Regions from separate parts of the Paenibacillus sp. FSL H7-0357 genome, predicted to be linked through region 2. Evidence: predicted binding sites of a transcription regulator. Region 2 holds the regulator's gene; the other holds the start of a gene.
The links. The regulator CtsR, encoded in region 2, represses protease genes until heat stress. The targets are predictions, from matches to a motif close to ATGGTCAATAAAGGTCAAACA.

Region 1: a site for CtsR is predicted at 4,703-4,723, ahead of clpP (ATP-dependent Clp endopeptidase proteolytic subunit ClpP). Genes of this name have one in related genera too.

Annotation. Positions count from the first base shown of each region.
Region 1 is NZ_CP009241.1:174,779-181,702, reverse strand. It holds gene tpiA (triose-phosphate isomerase) at 1-704, opposite strand, end outside; gene H70357_RS00905 (phosphoglycerate kinase) at 738-1,919, opposite strand; gene gap (type I glyceraldehyde-3-phosphate dehydrogenase) at 2,030-3,040, opposite strand; gene H70357_RS00895 (sugar-binding transcriptional regulator) at 3,157-4,209, opposite strand; tRNA gene H70357_RS00890 (tRNA-Arg) at 4,542-4,616, shown strand; gene clpP (ATP-dependent Clp endopeptidase proteolytic subunit ClpP) at 4,809-5,405, shown strand; gene H70357_RS00880 (GDSL-type esterase/lipase family protein) at 5,506-6,144, opposite strand; gene H70357_RS00875 (PdaC/SigV domain-containing protein) at 6,266-6,924, opposite strand, start outside.
Region 2 is NZ_CP009241.1:6,977,384-6,984,307, forward strand. It holds gene clpC (ATP-dependent protease ATP-binding subunit ClpC) at 1-556, opposite strand, end outside; gene H70357_RS30905 (protein-arginine kinase McsB) at 593-1,657, opposite strand; gene H70357_RS30910 (protein-arginine kinase activator protein McsA) at 1,686-2,210, opposite strand; gene H70357_RS30915 (CtsR family transcriptional regulator) at 2,237-2,698, opposite strand; gene H70357_RS30920 (GNAT family N-acetyltransferase) at 3,043-4,215, opposite strand; rRNA gene rrf (5S ribosomal RNA) at 4,637-4,753, opposite strand; rRNA gene H70357_RS30930 (23S ribosomal RNA) at 4,888-6,924, opposite strand, start outside.

The DNA of each region.
Region 1 (6,924 bases), 890 kb from region 2:
CCGCCGACAAGAGCGCCGTCGATGTCGCTTTGACTCATGTACTCCGTTACATTCTCAGGCTTCACACTGCCGCCGTATTGAATACGCACAGCTTCAGCAGTTGCTTCATCATACAGACCTTTTACAAGGGTACGGATATAAGCAATAACTTCGTTGGCATCCTGGGAAGTGGAGGATTTGCCTGTGCCAATCGCCCAGATAGGCTCATAGGCGATAACGACCTGAGCAGCCTGTTCGGCACTGAGACCGGCAAATGCAGCTTCGGTTTGAACTTTGCACACATCTTTTGTTTGATTAGCTTCGCGCTCTTCAAGCTTTTCGCCTACACAAACAATTGGAGTGATGCCGTGACGGAATGCCGCATGCATCTTTTTGTTCACGATTTCGTCCGTTTCGCCAAAATAAGCGCGACGTTCGGAGTGCCCGATGATAACATACTCTACGCCAAGGTCCTTCAGCATTACACCGCTGATTTCGCCTGTATAAGCGCCGTTATCTTCGAAGTGCAGGTTTTGTGCACCGATCTTGATGCTTGTGCCTTTAACTGCTGCTACCAGTGCTGGCAGGTTAGTAAATGGAGCGCAAACAACAGTCTCTACGCCTGCTACTTCTGCTTGGCCTTTGACTCCAGCGATGAAGCCTTCTGCTTCCGGAACGGTTTTGAACATCTTCCAGTTCCCGGCGATAATAGGTGTTCTACTCATAGTAATGGATTGCCTCCTTCTACCTTCTACGTCTTACTTGTCGTTCAGTGCTTCTACGCCAGGAAGTGCCTTGCCTTCCATGAACTCGAGTGATGCGCCGCCGCCAGTGGAGATATGATCCATTTGGTCAGCCAGGTGGAATTTCTCTGCTGCAGCTGCGGAGTCACCGCCACCGATTACAGTGTAACCTTCGGTTGTTGCACAAGCCTGTGCTACAGCCTTTGTACCTTCAGCAAAGATGTCGATTTCGAACACACCCATAGGTCCGTTCCATACAACCAGCTTGGAGTTTTTGATGATATCGGCATAAATTTCACGAGTTTTAGGACCGATGTCCAGACCTTCCCAATCCGCAGGAATGTCAGTTGTATCAACAATTTTGGTATTGGCATCTGCGCCGAACTTATCGGCTACAACTACGTCAACCGGAAGCACGAAATTTTTGCCCAGTGCTTTAGCCTTCTCGATAAATCCAAGAGCGACATCAAGTTTGTCGTTGTCTACCAAGGAATTTCCGATTTCGAAGCCTTGAGCTTTAGTGAATGTATAGGAAAGGCCGCCGCCGATCAGTACATTGTCAGCCAAAGTCAGCAGGTTGTCGATAACGTCGATCTTGTCTTTAACCTTGGAACCGCCGATGATGGCAGTGAAAGGACGCTCAGGGTTCGAAAGAGCTTTGCCCAGAACAGACAATTCTTTCTCCATCAGAAGACCGGATACAGCCGGCAGGAAGTGAGCGATGCCTTCAGTCGATGCATGTGCACGGTGAGCTGCGCCGAATGCGTCGTTGACGAACAGGTCAGCCAGTTCCGCGAACTGCTTAGCCAGTTCAGGATCGTTCTTTTCTTCACCCGGATAGAAACGGACATTCTCAAGCACAAGCACATCACCGTTGTTCAGTTCAGCAATTTGTGCTTTAACAGCATCGCCGATCGCTTCATCAGCTTTGGCAACTGGTTTGCCGAGCAGCTCGGACAGACGTACAGCAGCACCGGTAAGGCGCATGGAATCAACGAATTGACCCTTAGGACGGCCCATATGGCTGGCCAGAATGACCTTTGCACCGTTCTCGATCAGGTATTTAATCGTTGGAAGTGTTTCGCGGATACGTGTATCATCAGTGATTTTACCGTCTTCCACTGGCACATTGAAATCGACGCGTACGAATACGCGTTTGCCTGCTACTTCTACATCACGGACGCTCTTTTTGTTCATGATTAGTTTCCTCCACACCCATATTGGTTCACTCACGAATCCATTTAGAAAGAGCGGAAACAAGGAACTTCTGTTTCCGCTCTATAGATGCTGCTTATATAAAAACGATCTTATTGAGCAAGTTTAGCGAAGTGTTCCAAAGTGCGAACGAGTTGTGCAGTGTAGGACATTTCATTGTCGTACCAAGCAACAGTTTTAACCAGTTGTTTGTCGCCAACAGTCAGGACTTTAGTTTGTGTTGCATCGAACAGGGAACCGAAAGTCATGCCTTTGATGTCGGAAGATACGATTTCATCTTCAGTGTAGCCGTAAGTTTCTGGATCGGAAGCTTCTTTCATTGCTGCGTTCAGCTCTTCAACAGTAACGCTCTTGTTAAGAACAGTAACCAGCTCAGTCAGGGAACCTGTAGCTACAGGCACACGTTGAGCAGCTCCGTCAAGTTTGCCTTTCAGATCTGGAATAACCAGGCCGATGGCTTTAGCAGCACCGGTAGTGTTAGGGATGATGTTCTCAGCCGCAGCACGGGCGCGTCTGAAGTCGCCTTTAGCGTGTGGAGCATCAAGAGTGTTCTGGTCACCAGTGTAAGCGTGGATAGTTGTCATCAAGCCTTCAACGATACCGAACTTGTCGTTCAGCACTTTTGCCATTGGAGCCAGGCAGTTAGTTGTGCAAGATGCGCCGGAGATAACTGTTTCAGTACCATCCAGAATGTCATGGTTAACGTTGTAAACGACAGTTTTCATGTCGCCTGTAGCTGGAGCGGAAATAACAACTTTCTTAGCTCCGCCTTTCAAGTGTTTCTCAGCTGCTTCTTTAGTTGTGAAGAAACCTGTGCATTCCAGCACGATGTCAACACCGAGGTCGCCCCAAGGAAGTTCTTCAGGGTTACGGTTAGCCAGAACCTTAACTTCTTTGCCATTTACTTTGAAGAATCCGTCGTGAACTTCAACTTCACCCTGGAATTTACCTTGAGTTGTATCATATTTAAGCAAATGAGCAAGCATCTTAGCATCAGTCAAGTCATTGATTGCTACCACTTCGATACCTTCTACATTTTGAATACGGCGGAATGCAAGGCGTCCAATACGTCCAAAACCGTTAATACCAACTTTTACACTCATTGAATAGTTCCTCCTAGATTTCGTTTTATTTATTCAAGACAGGCTGTTAAGCTTGTCAAGACAACAATGTTAAGTATAATGCAAAATAACTGCGAATGCTCTCCAGAAACTGGATGCTATAGGACCTGCTGTATTTGTGCGTCGATTTCTTTGCCGATTTCGACAGCCGCTGCCTCGTCTATGACGAGTATATCCTCTTGCCCAAACCGCAGCATCGCATGAATGGCCTTCGCCTTGCGTTTGCCTCCGGCGATTCCGATGACAACTTCCGTCCGGATAATATCCTCCAGTCGCAGTCCCATCGTCAGCATGGTATGGACAACCTGGCCGTCTTCATTGAAATAGTAGCCGAACGATTCGGCAACCGCGCCTTCTTCCTGTATTTCCGAGACCGTAGTCTCATCAAGCTTACGGCGGTGGGTCATTTCAATGGCATCGCCAATTCCATGAACAATAATACGCGATCTACGGATGATTTGCACGATTTCTCCAATATTGGAGTCCAGCGCCAGTGATTGATAAGCATCTCCGCTGAGCAGATCAGGTACATGCAGCAGCCGGTAATTGGCTCCAAGCCGTTTGGCCATCGTCGAAGCAATGGTATTGGCCTGAATCTCCATACTTTCCCCAAGTCCTCCGCGCGCCGGAACAATCCAGGCGTTCTTATAGGAATGGGATAACGGCGGTGTCAGCTGATCGGCCATTTCGGCCAGTGTCGAGCCGCCGGTGACGGCAATCGTATCGCCTGCACGGAGCACACCCAGCAACGCTTTGGCGCCTGCCCGGCCCAGCTCACGTTTGGTAAACAACGATGTCTCACAATCGCCAGGCACTACTATGACTTTACTAAGACCGTACGTTGAGCGAATCTTCTCTTCCAGATCATCCAGGCCGAACAAGCTCTTGGCGATCGGCTCCAGCAGGTCAAGCAGTCTGCGCCCGGCATCGCTGATGCGCATGCCGACACTCTCGATCTCAATGAGCCCTTGCGATTTCAGAAGATCCGTCTCGGCGCGCAGTACCCGCTCAGTCATATCAAGCGAAGCGGCGAGCGTCCTGCGTCCGATAATATCGGACAGCATGATCTGATGTAGAATCGTGTACCGTCTCTTAAGGGTTTCCATGAGATCAGGCAGAAGCTGCTTTTGGATTTCTAATAAATTACGCATGCTTTCACTCCTGCAACTTCGTCTTTCTCTATTCCCTTGTTCGTGGTCTCAAAATGTCCCGGGTTAACTTTTTAAGTCCCACCCATATTCTACCCAAATATTACGCGGAGTGCAAGTCTTCCGAGAGTATAATTCTCAACCTCTTTTCATCTTATACATCTGCCAAGCCATGTAAGGGGCTGAAAGTCTTGTGCTGGCCGCACAAACGCCCAAACTGTATACTTGCAGCCGCACTGAAAATGAGGCCACAGACATCCGGGAAAAGATATTTTCCAAACAACAGGATGAATCCATTGCATTTGCATAATAAGTGTATTATAATAATTTCTGTTGCGCCCGTGGTCCAATGGATATGACGTAGGCCTCCGAAGCCTGAGATCCAAGTTCGATTCTTGGCGGGCGCGCCATTATTTTCTTATTTGTCTATAATTTAGCAACACCCATACTAATGATTAACCAAAGAGCCAGGTGATGGCTCTTTTTTTTACAACTAAGTTTGACTTTCTTTGACTTTTTGTTTGAATTTGTTTATCATGTGGTTAATACGGTAACAGTAAAAATGAACACATTCGAAGAACCAATTCAAGGAGGTTTTCCACGTGAGTTATATTCCTATGGTAGTAGAACAGAGCAACCGCGGTGAGCGCGCTTATGACATCTATTCCCGCCTGCTGAAGGACCGCATCATTTTCCTTGGAACGGAGGTTAATGACGTGGTAGCCAATTCCATCATCGCGCAAATGCTGTTTCTGGCTGCCGAGGATCCGGAGAAGGATATTCACCTGTATGTAAACAGCCCTGGTGGCTCCATTACAGCGGGTATGGCTATATTTGATACAATGCAGTACATCAAACCGGATGTATCGACGATTTGCGTAGGTATGGCCGCATCGATGGGAGCTTTCCTGCTGAACGCCGGTGCCAAAGGCAAACGTTTTGCACTTCCTAACAGCGAAATTATGATTCACCAGCCTCTGGGCGGTGCTCAAGGTCAGGCAACGGACATCGAAATCCGCGCCCGCCGCATCCTCAAGCTGCGCGACAAGCTGAACCGCATTCTGTCCGAGCGCACAGGACAGCCGCTGGAACGGATCGAAAAGGATACCGACCGCGACTATTTCATGAGTGCAGCTGATGCAGCTGAATATGGTATTGTCGATAAAGTTATCGAGAAGACGCTGCCTGCCGGCGTTTAATACAAGCAACAACAAAGAGGCTGGTTGGGACCACTAAGTGATCCCCGCCAGCCTCTTTTGCTGTTTTATAGTTCAGGTACATTATTCTATTGATGAAGAATTACCCCAGACGCCCATACCCCAACGTGTCCAGCTTCCCGGCGATAACACGGTAACCTCTTCCGTTAGGATGCAAATGATCTATTGACAGCAGCCCCCGCTCGTTGCCGGCAAATTCATTATATATAGAGGCGAACCTGCATACCGGGCTGCTATATCCCGCAGCATAGTGGTTAAACTGCCGCACCCAATCCGTCGCTTCCGTCAACTGGGGATAGGGGTTATACAGTCCTACTATTCTGATAATATAGGGTCTCCGCATACCCGCCTTCAACTGCGAAAGCGTGCCCATAATGTCATGCAAATTACGTTTGCATTCCCGGAGCGCTTTTTGCAGTACCGGAGCCAGATCGCCCGGCCGCCCGCCCGCCGCTTTGGCCGCCTTGATCAAATCGTTGCCGCCAATGGACATCGTAATCAATTCGGCCTCACTGATGGCAAGCCGATAGTTGTAATCCCTCTTCAGCCTCTGCTCCAATCCATCTGTGGTCAAACCGTTGACTCCCAAATTGGATAATTCGATCGGCACCCGCAGCCGCGCCTCGGCCATCCGGCGGTAGACCGGAACAAACCCATTGCCCGGCAGAGCTCCAAATCCTGTCGTTAACGAATCGCCAATCGCCGTATACTGAATACTCATCGTTACTTTCCCTCCCCGCTCCTAAGCTGGTTTCTCCTTTAGCTTATGAACGGTTAGGTGATCCGGTAACGGAGAAATGTCCGTATCCGGCATTGGCGGATTCGCAGTCAGGTCACTGTATTTACTTCAATGCGGCAAATGGACTGCTTCCGCCGGGGAGCAGCTCCTTGAACGTGAAAGTAAACTCAGGGAATCCGGCAGCATATGCAGTGTATTCATACAGCTGGAAGAAAAGGACCGCCTTGCCGTCTTTCAAATAGAAATCCTTCTCCGTATTCAGGCCCGTGAAGCCGCCAAGATACCCGCCATTTGCTTTCAGCAGCTTCGCCAGCTTTGCATTAAGCTCTTTTTTATAGTTGGGGTTGGCACCGAATAAATCTCCAAGCAATAGCTGCTTTCCGTCCTTGAGCGAGAAGGTAAAGGCATTGCGGTAGGTCATTCCATGAGCGCCGCCGGTATACCCATACTGGCTGGTCACAAGGCTGAGCACCCCGTCCTGATTGTACGTAACCACGTATCCTCCTTCGTATTCATAGGGGCGGTCATCTTTGGCTCTAATGGCAATTTCTTTCTCAGCCCCTTCCGCATACTTTAGGAACGTCTGCTTAAGGGTATTATTAATCGCTGCCTGCGCTTTGGCATTGTCCAAACCGCTGATTTGCGGGTAATCCAGCTTGATCGGTGCGTCCTTGTAGTCCTTGCTGTAAGTTTCAGTCGTTACCGTAATCGGATTTTGTGTTTTCTTTATCACATTTAACCGTCCGGAGGCAGCATTCCAAT
Region 2 (6,924 bases):
TGCGGCCGATAACCGGATCCAGGTTGCCATCCTTGGCATAGGCGGTAAGGTCACGGGCCAGGCCATCCAGCGTTGGTGTGCTGACATTGGCAGGCGCACCGCTGTGGCTGGAAGTAGCTTCGCTGCTGCCGAGCAGCTGCAGCACTTGCTGGCGGGCCTTGTTAAGGCTGATCCCCAGGTTGTTGAGTACACGGGCAGCTACACCCTCGCCTTCACGGATAAGCCCGAGCAGGATATGCTCAGTGCCGACGTAAGTGTGTCCCAGCTTGCGGGCTTCGTCCATCGACAGCTCAATAACTTTTTTGGCACGAGGAGTATACGCGATGTTTGTTGGCTGCTCCTGTCCTCTGCCGATCAGTGTTTCCACTTCATCCTGAATTTTCTCAAGACCCAGACCAAGTCCGATTAGAGCTTTTGCGGCTATGCCGTCTCCTTCACGAATCAGTCCGAGCAAAATATGTTCTGTCCCAATGTTGTTGTGTCCCAAACGAACAGCTTCTTCTTGCGCCAGCGCCAGCACTTTTTGTGCGCGTTCCGTAAATCTTCCAAACATCATATCTCCTGCACCTCCACGAATAATAAATATCTATAATTAATGTTGTGATCCCAGTGTTTCCCGGAGCAGCTTTGCCCGGTACATATCACGTTCAGTAGCCGTGAGCTCATCGCCGAACAGCTTTTGCAAAAATCCGGGCTGTGTCTTGACATTCAGCTCATTCAGCACTGAAATCGAAGGCCCTTCCAGTATCCCCAAATCGACTCCAAGCCGCAAATCGGATAACCGCTGGGCCGACTCTTTAAGCTCCATCACTGCCGCATAGGACAAAATGCCGTAAGAGCGTTTAATCCGGTCGGTAATCCGCAGTGCGGAATCAACCAGCAGGCGTTCACGGGCATTCCGTTCATGCTCTATAATCTGGGTGACCACACTGTGAAGATTCTCAATGATCTCACTTTCGGTCTGTCCCAGCGTAATCTGGTTGGATATCTGAAAGATGTTCCCAACTGCTTCGCTGCCCTCACCATAAATTCCTCTTACGGTCAGTCCCACCTGATTTACAGCGGATAGAATCCGGTTGATCTGATGGGTCATAACCAGTGCCGGTAAATGCAGCATTACCGAGGCTCTTAGCCCGGTTCCTACATTGGTGGGGCAACTCGTTAAGTACCCTCTTCTATCATCAAAGGCATAATTGACAGAAGCCTCAAAAATATCGTCGATGGCCGTTGCCCTTACCCAAGCCTCTTTAACCTGCAGGCCGGGAAACAGACATTGAATCCGGAGGTGGTCTTCCTCATTGATCATAATGCTGACCGACTCATCCTCGTTCAAAATGACCGCTCCACCCCGTGAATCATTGGCTAGATTTGGACTGATCAGATGTTTCTCCACCAGCACTTTTTTATCCAGCTCATCCAGCTCATCCAGCTTCAGCAGTTGAAAGGTACCAAAGTCCGCTGCAGCTTCTCCCTGAAACACGGGTGCCAGCTGCTCCAGCGCCTCTTCCGCCTGCTCGGCAGATGCCAGCAAAGGAAAAGGCAGGTGCTCCAGATTGCGGGCGATACGCATACGGCTGCTGATTACAATCTCGGAATGGCTGCCACCGCAGCGCATCCAGTCACTAAGCGCTTGTTCGGTAAACCGGAGACTTGACATGCCGCATCCCCCCTATATATGAAAGACTTTACTCTTGTGCCATTTCTTTTTCAAGTCGGCGGATCTGATCCCGCAGCTCGGCTGCAGTTTCGAACTCCTCTTGCATAATGCTTTGCTGCAATTCCAACTTCAGTTCATCAATTTGCCGTTTGCACATAATTTGTGCCCCTGCACGTTTCGGCAGCTTGCCTACATGAGCGGTACTGCCGTGCACTCTTCGGAACAGCGGATCCAGCGTGCTGTCAAAATATTTATAGCAGGAGCTGCAGCCGAACCGTCCAAGTTTGCTGAACTGGGAATACGTCATGCCGCAATTCTCGCATTTCAGTCCCTGTGCATTTTGGGTTGCCACGGATTTCTCCTTGCCGGAACCTTCCAGATCCAGTAAACCGGAGAGCAGGCTGTGAATGGAGAACCCGCCCGCGGTTCCGGGAATTAATTCCCCCTTCTCCCGCGCACAGCTTTCACAAATATGAAATTCCGTCTTCTCTCCACTCACAATTTTGGTGAAATGAAGGGTAGCCGGTTTGACGCCGCATTCCTGGCAAAGCATAAGCGGTGTCCCCCTTACCATTCGTATTATTTACCAAGCAAAGAAATCAGCATGGCTTTCATAATCTTGGCACGAATCTCATCCCGGTAGGGCAGATTAATCGTCAGACAATCCCGGGAAACAGCGGCGCGCATGAGACACGCTTCACGCTTGGTTAAGAACAGGGCCTCCTCAAGCTGGTAGATCAGCCCTTCGGCGGAATTCTGGTCAATATCATTGCCTATCGTGGATTTGAGATGTGCGTAAAGCGCCACATTCTGAGGAAGCTCAAAGCGCTGAATCCGGATGTAACCTCCGCCTCCACGTTTGCTCTCGACCACATAGCCCTTCTCCAAAGTAAAGCGCGTACTGATGACATAATTGATCTGTGACGGTACACAGGAGAACTGGTCCGCCAGATCATTACGCTGAATTTCCACCGTACCTTCGGGACTTTCATGCAAAATATTCTTCAGATATTGTTCGATAATATCGGAGATATTACGCATCACTCATCCTCCAGTGTTCAAAGCGTTAGGGTAATTCTTGCTGTACATCCGTCCGGCGGTGATCTCTTAAGAACTTAACCCAAGCACCTGAAGGCGAATCGGACACAATGTCCTGCCTTTCAGACTTTACAACTTAGGAGAGACTGCTTTCGGGATGCGTTGACTTTGACTTTCTTTGACTTTTTTCATATTATAACATATTCTCACTGAATTCCAAGTGGTTAGTCTTATTTTTTACTTATTGCCGCCATTGTATTCGGAATAACCCTTGGATCAACATGCATTTTAATATGAAAAATATAAAGCTCTCCCTGCTTCATTCAAAGCGGAAGAGCTGCTTATGATCAGAAAAAATCAAACAATGCGGTCCGTGCCTGCGGCATAATCCCTTTCAGCCACTCCACGGCTTCTAGACTGCCGGTTAACTGCCCACAGCGGTGCAATTCTTCCGGACGTTTGTATCCAAGCAGCAGCACCGTCAATGTTCCAATGCCGCAGCGCAAATCCGCCTGCTCTCCGGTACCCTTTACTTGTATTAAAGATGCCTCACCTTGCCGATTGACCTTCCACTCCCACAGCCCGTCGTTCCATGGGGCATGCTCATCCTCAATATACAACGTGCGCTTTTGCAGCTCATTCTGTTCCTTAAAGGTGAGTCCTTCCACAAAGGCTTTGGCATTAACAATACGCGCCATAAAATAAGGATAATTCTCCTGCGGAATACGGGGATCCGGAAGCAAAAACGGCAGCATATCATCTGCTGGCACCAGCTTTAATTTCGCAGCGGTGACCATCGAATCATGGTTGGCGAGAAAAGTCCACAATCCCCGGCGGGCTTCTTCGTCCATAAAAATGAATTCATCAATAACCAGTTCTTTGTTCTCTATTTTATAGAGAACATAACCTCCCGGTTCACCCGCTGCAGAATAAAACACACAATGACGTGTATCCTCATCCACTACGCTGTTCTCCCACCATTCACGATCACGCAGCAGCGTACCGTTATACCCGGAAGCAAAGCGCCCGTATAACTGCTCCATTACTTCAATATTTGCTTTATCGCGCTCTACACGCCCCTCCATTTCGGCCTTCCGCGGAAACTTGCCCACCGGTATCGTGTACTTCTTATATTCACAGTAGATCTCCCATCCGAACCTGCGGTAAAAAGGAATCAAGAAGGGATGCAGGAAGGATAACGTATGACCTGATTCATTCATTGTTTGTAGCGTATGGGACAAAAGCTTGGCCACAAGTCCCTGTCTGCGGTTCTCCGGCCATGTCGCCACTCCGGCAATCCCACCCATGGAGACGGCTTTGCCTTGCACATACACCTGAAGAGGCAGCAGCGTCAGCTTCGCACTTAGCTCCCCTTCCTCAAAGATACCCCAGACTCTTTCCGGCTTGAACTTCTGTTTAGATTTTACTCTGTCGTCACCGTTAAGTTTGAATTGAAAAGCGTACTCGGACAAGCCAAGGCTTGCCTCAAAATCCTCTAGCTGCAATTGCCTGATCTCCAATACCTTCACCTCATTATCAAATAGAATAGTGCTTATTAAGAGTATATCAAGCCCAGAAACGGTACGCGAATCCGCCAAGAAAGATTATAAAGAATCCAATGGTTATCCACAACTTATGCACAGCAGCACAAAGAACCGGAAAGAAAATCTTTCCGGCAAAAAATAGTTATCCACGATTCTAAAGTCTCTATCCACAAATTCCACATATTATCCACAAAACCCGTGTATTACTTGGATTTTCTCTTGACGAATCCCCAAGAATATGTCTTTCATCCACATCATTTAAGGATAGTTCCCTATCAAATATTGTATCCACATGTGTGTAAGTTTTCTGCGCTTGCTGAAAATTATCCACAACATTTCCACAGCCCTGCACAAACACAAAAAAGCCACTGTCAATGAATCAACAATGGCTTTGTGTGCTTGGCGGCGTCCTACTCTCCCAGGACCCTTCGGTCCAAGTACCATCGGCGCTGGAGGGCTTAACGGTCGTGTTCGGGATGGGTACGCGTGGAACCCCTCCGCTATCGCCACCAAACATGATTTTTCGAAGCTTCCGCCTCTCGAAATCGCTGCGAGAAAAGATCAATCCTCTGAAAGGACATGCAGCTTAGGTGTTGCAGGCTTGATCGCCTGAAAACTGAATCCGAAACGAATCTGCGTCTTAACTAGTTGGATAAGCCCTCGACCGATTAGTATTGGTCAGCTCCATGCATTGCTGCACTTCCACCTCCAACCTATCTACCTCGTCGTCTTCAAGGGGTCTTACTAATTGGGAAATCTCATCTTGAGGGGGGCTTCACGCTTAGATGCTTTCAGCGCTTATCCCGTCCGTACGTAGCTACTCAGCCATGCTCCTGGCGGAACAACTGATGCACCAGCGGTACGTCCATCCCGGTCCTCTCGTACTAAGGACAGCTCCTCTCAAATTTCCTGCGCCCACGACAGATAGGGACCGAACTGTCTCACGACGTTCTGAACCCAGCTCGCGTACCGCTTTAATGGGCGAACAGCCCAACCCTTGGGACCTACTTCAGCCCCAGGATGCGATGAGCCGACATCGAGGTGCCAAACCTCCCCGTCGATGTGGACTCTTGGGGGAGATAAGCCTGTTATCCCCAGGGTAGCTTTTATCCGTTGAGCGATGGCCCTTCCATGCGGTACCACCGGATCACTAAGTCCGACTTTCGTCCCTGCTCGACTTGTTGGTCTCGCAGTCAAGCTCCCTTATGCCTTTGCACTCTTCGAATGATTTCCAACCATTCTGAGGGAACCTTTGAACGCCTCCGTTACTCTTTAGGAGGCGACCGCCCCAGTCAAACTGCCCGCCTGACACGGTCCCCGTACCCGATTAGGGCACTAGGTTAGAACCTAGATACGATCAGGGTGGTATCCCAACGGCGCCTCCGCAGAAGCTTGCGCTCCTGCCTCTACGGCTCCCACCTATCCTGTACAGATCGTACCCAAATTCAATATCAAGCTGCAGTAAAGCTCCATGGGGTCTTTCCGTCTTGTCGCGGGTAACCTGCATCTTCACAGGTATTAAAATTTCACCGGATCTCTCGTTGAGACAGCGCCCAAGTCGTTACGCCATTCGTGCGGGTCAGAATTTACCTGACAAGGAATTTCGCTACCTTAGGACCGTTATAGTTACGGCCGCCGTTTACTGGGGCTTCGGTTCACAGCTTCGGATTACTCCTAACCGCTCCCCTTAACCTTCCAGCACCGGGCAGGCGTCAGCCCGTATACTTCGCCTTGCGGCTTCGCACAGACCTGTGTTTTTGCTAAACAGTCGCTTGGGCCTTTTCACTGCGGCCCCCTCGGGCTATTCACCCTACCGAGGCACCCCTTCTCCCGAAGTTACGGGGTCATTTTGCCGAGTTCCTTAACGAGAGTTCTTCCGCGCGCCTTAGAATTCTCTTCTCGCCTACCTGTGTCGGTTTGCGGTACGGGCACCTTCTCCTGGCTAGAGGCTTTTCTTGGCAGTGTGAGATCATGACCTTCGCTACTATAATTTTCGCTCCCCATCACAGCCCAGCCTTAACGGTGTGCGGATTTGCCTACACACCAGCCTCACTGCTTAGACGGACATCCATCAGTCCGCGTCACTACCCTCCTGCGTCACCCCATCGCTCATAGCGGATTACGGTGGTACAGTAATTTCAAACTGTTGTCCTTCGACTACGCCTTTCGGCCTCGCCTTAGGTCCCGACTTACCCTGAGCGGACGAGCCTTCCTCAGGAAACCTTGGGCTTTCGGCGGATCAGATTCTCACTGATCTTTTCGTTACTCATACCGGCATTCTCACTTGTATGCTGTCCAGCGCTCCTTACGGTACACCTTCAACCTGCATACAACGCTCCCCTACCCCAGATGCAAAGCATCTAGCCATAGCTTCGGTGGTGTGTTTAGCCCCGTTACATTTTCGGCGCAGAGTCACTCGACCAGTGAGCTATTACGCACTCTTTCAATGGTGGCTGCTTCTAAGCCAACATCCTGGTTGTCTGTGCAACTCCACATCCTTTCCCACTTAACACACACTTGGGGACCTTAGCTGATGGTCTGGGCTGTTTCCCTTTTGACAATGGATCTTAGCACTCACTGTCTGACTCCCGGCAAGAAGTTAATGGCATTCGGAGTTTGACTGAGCTTGGTAACCCTTGCGGGCCCCGCACCCAATCAGTGCTCTACCTCCACCACTCCATTCAC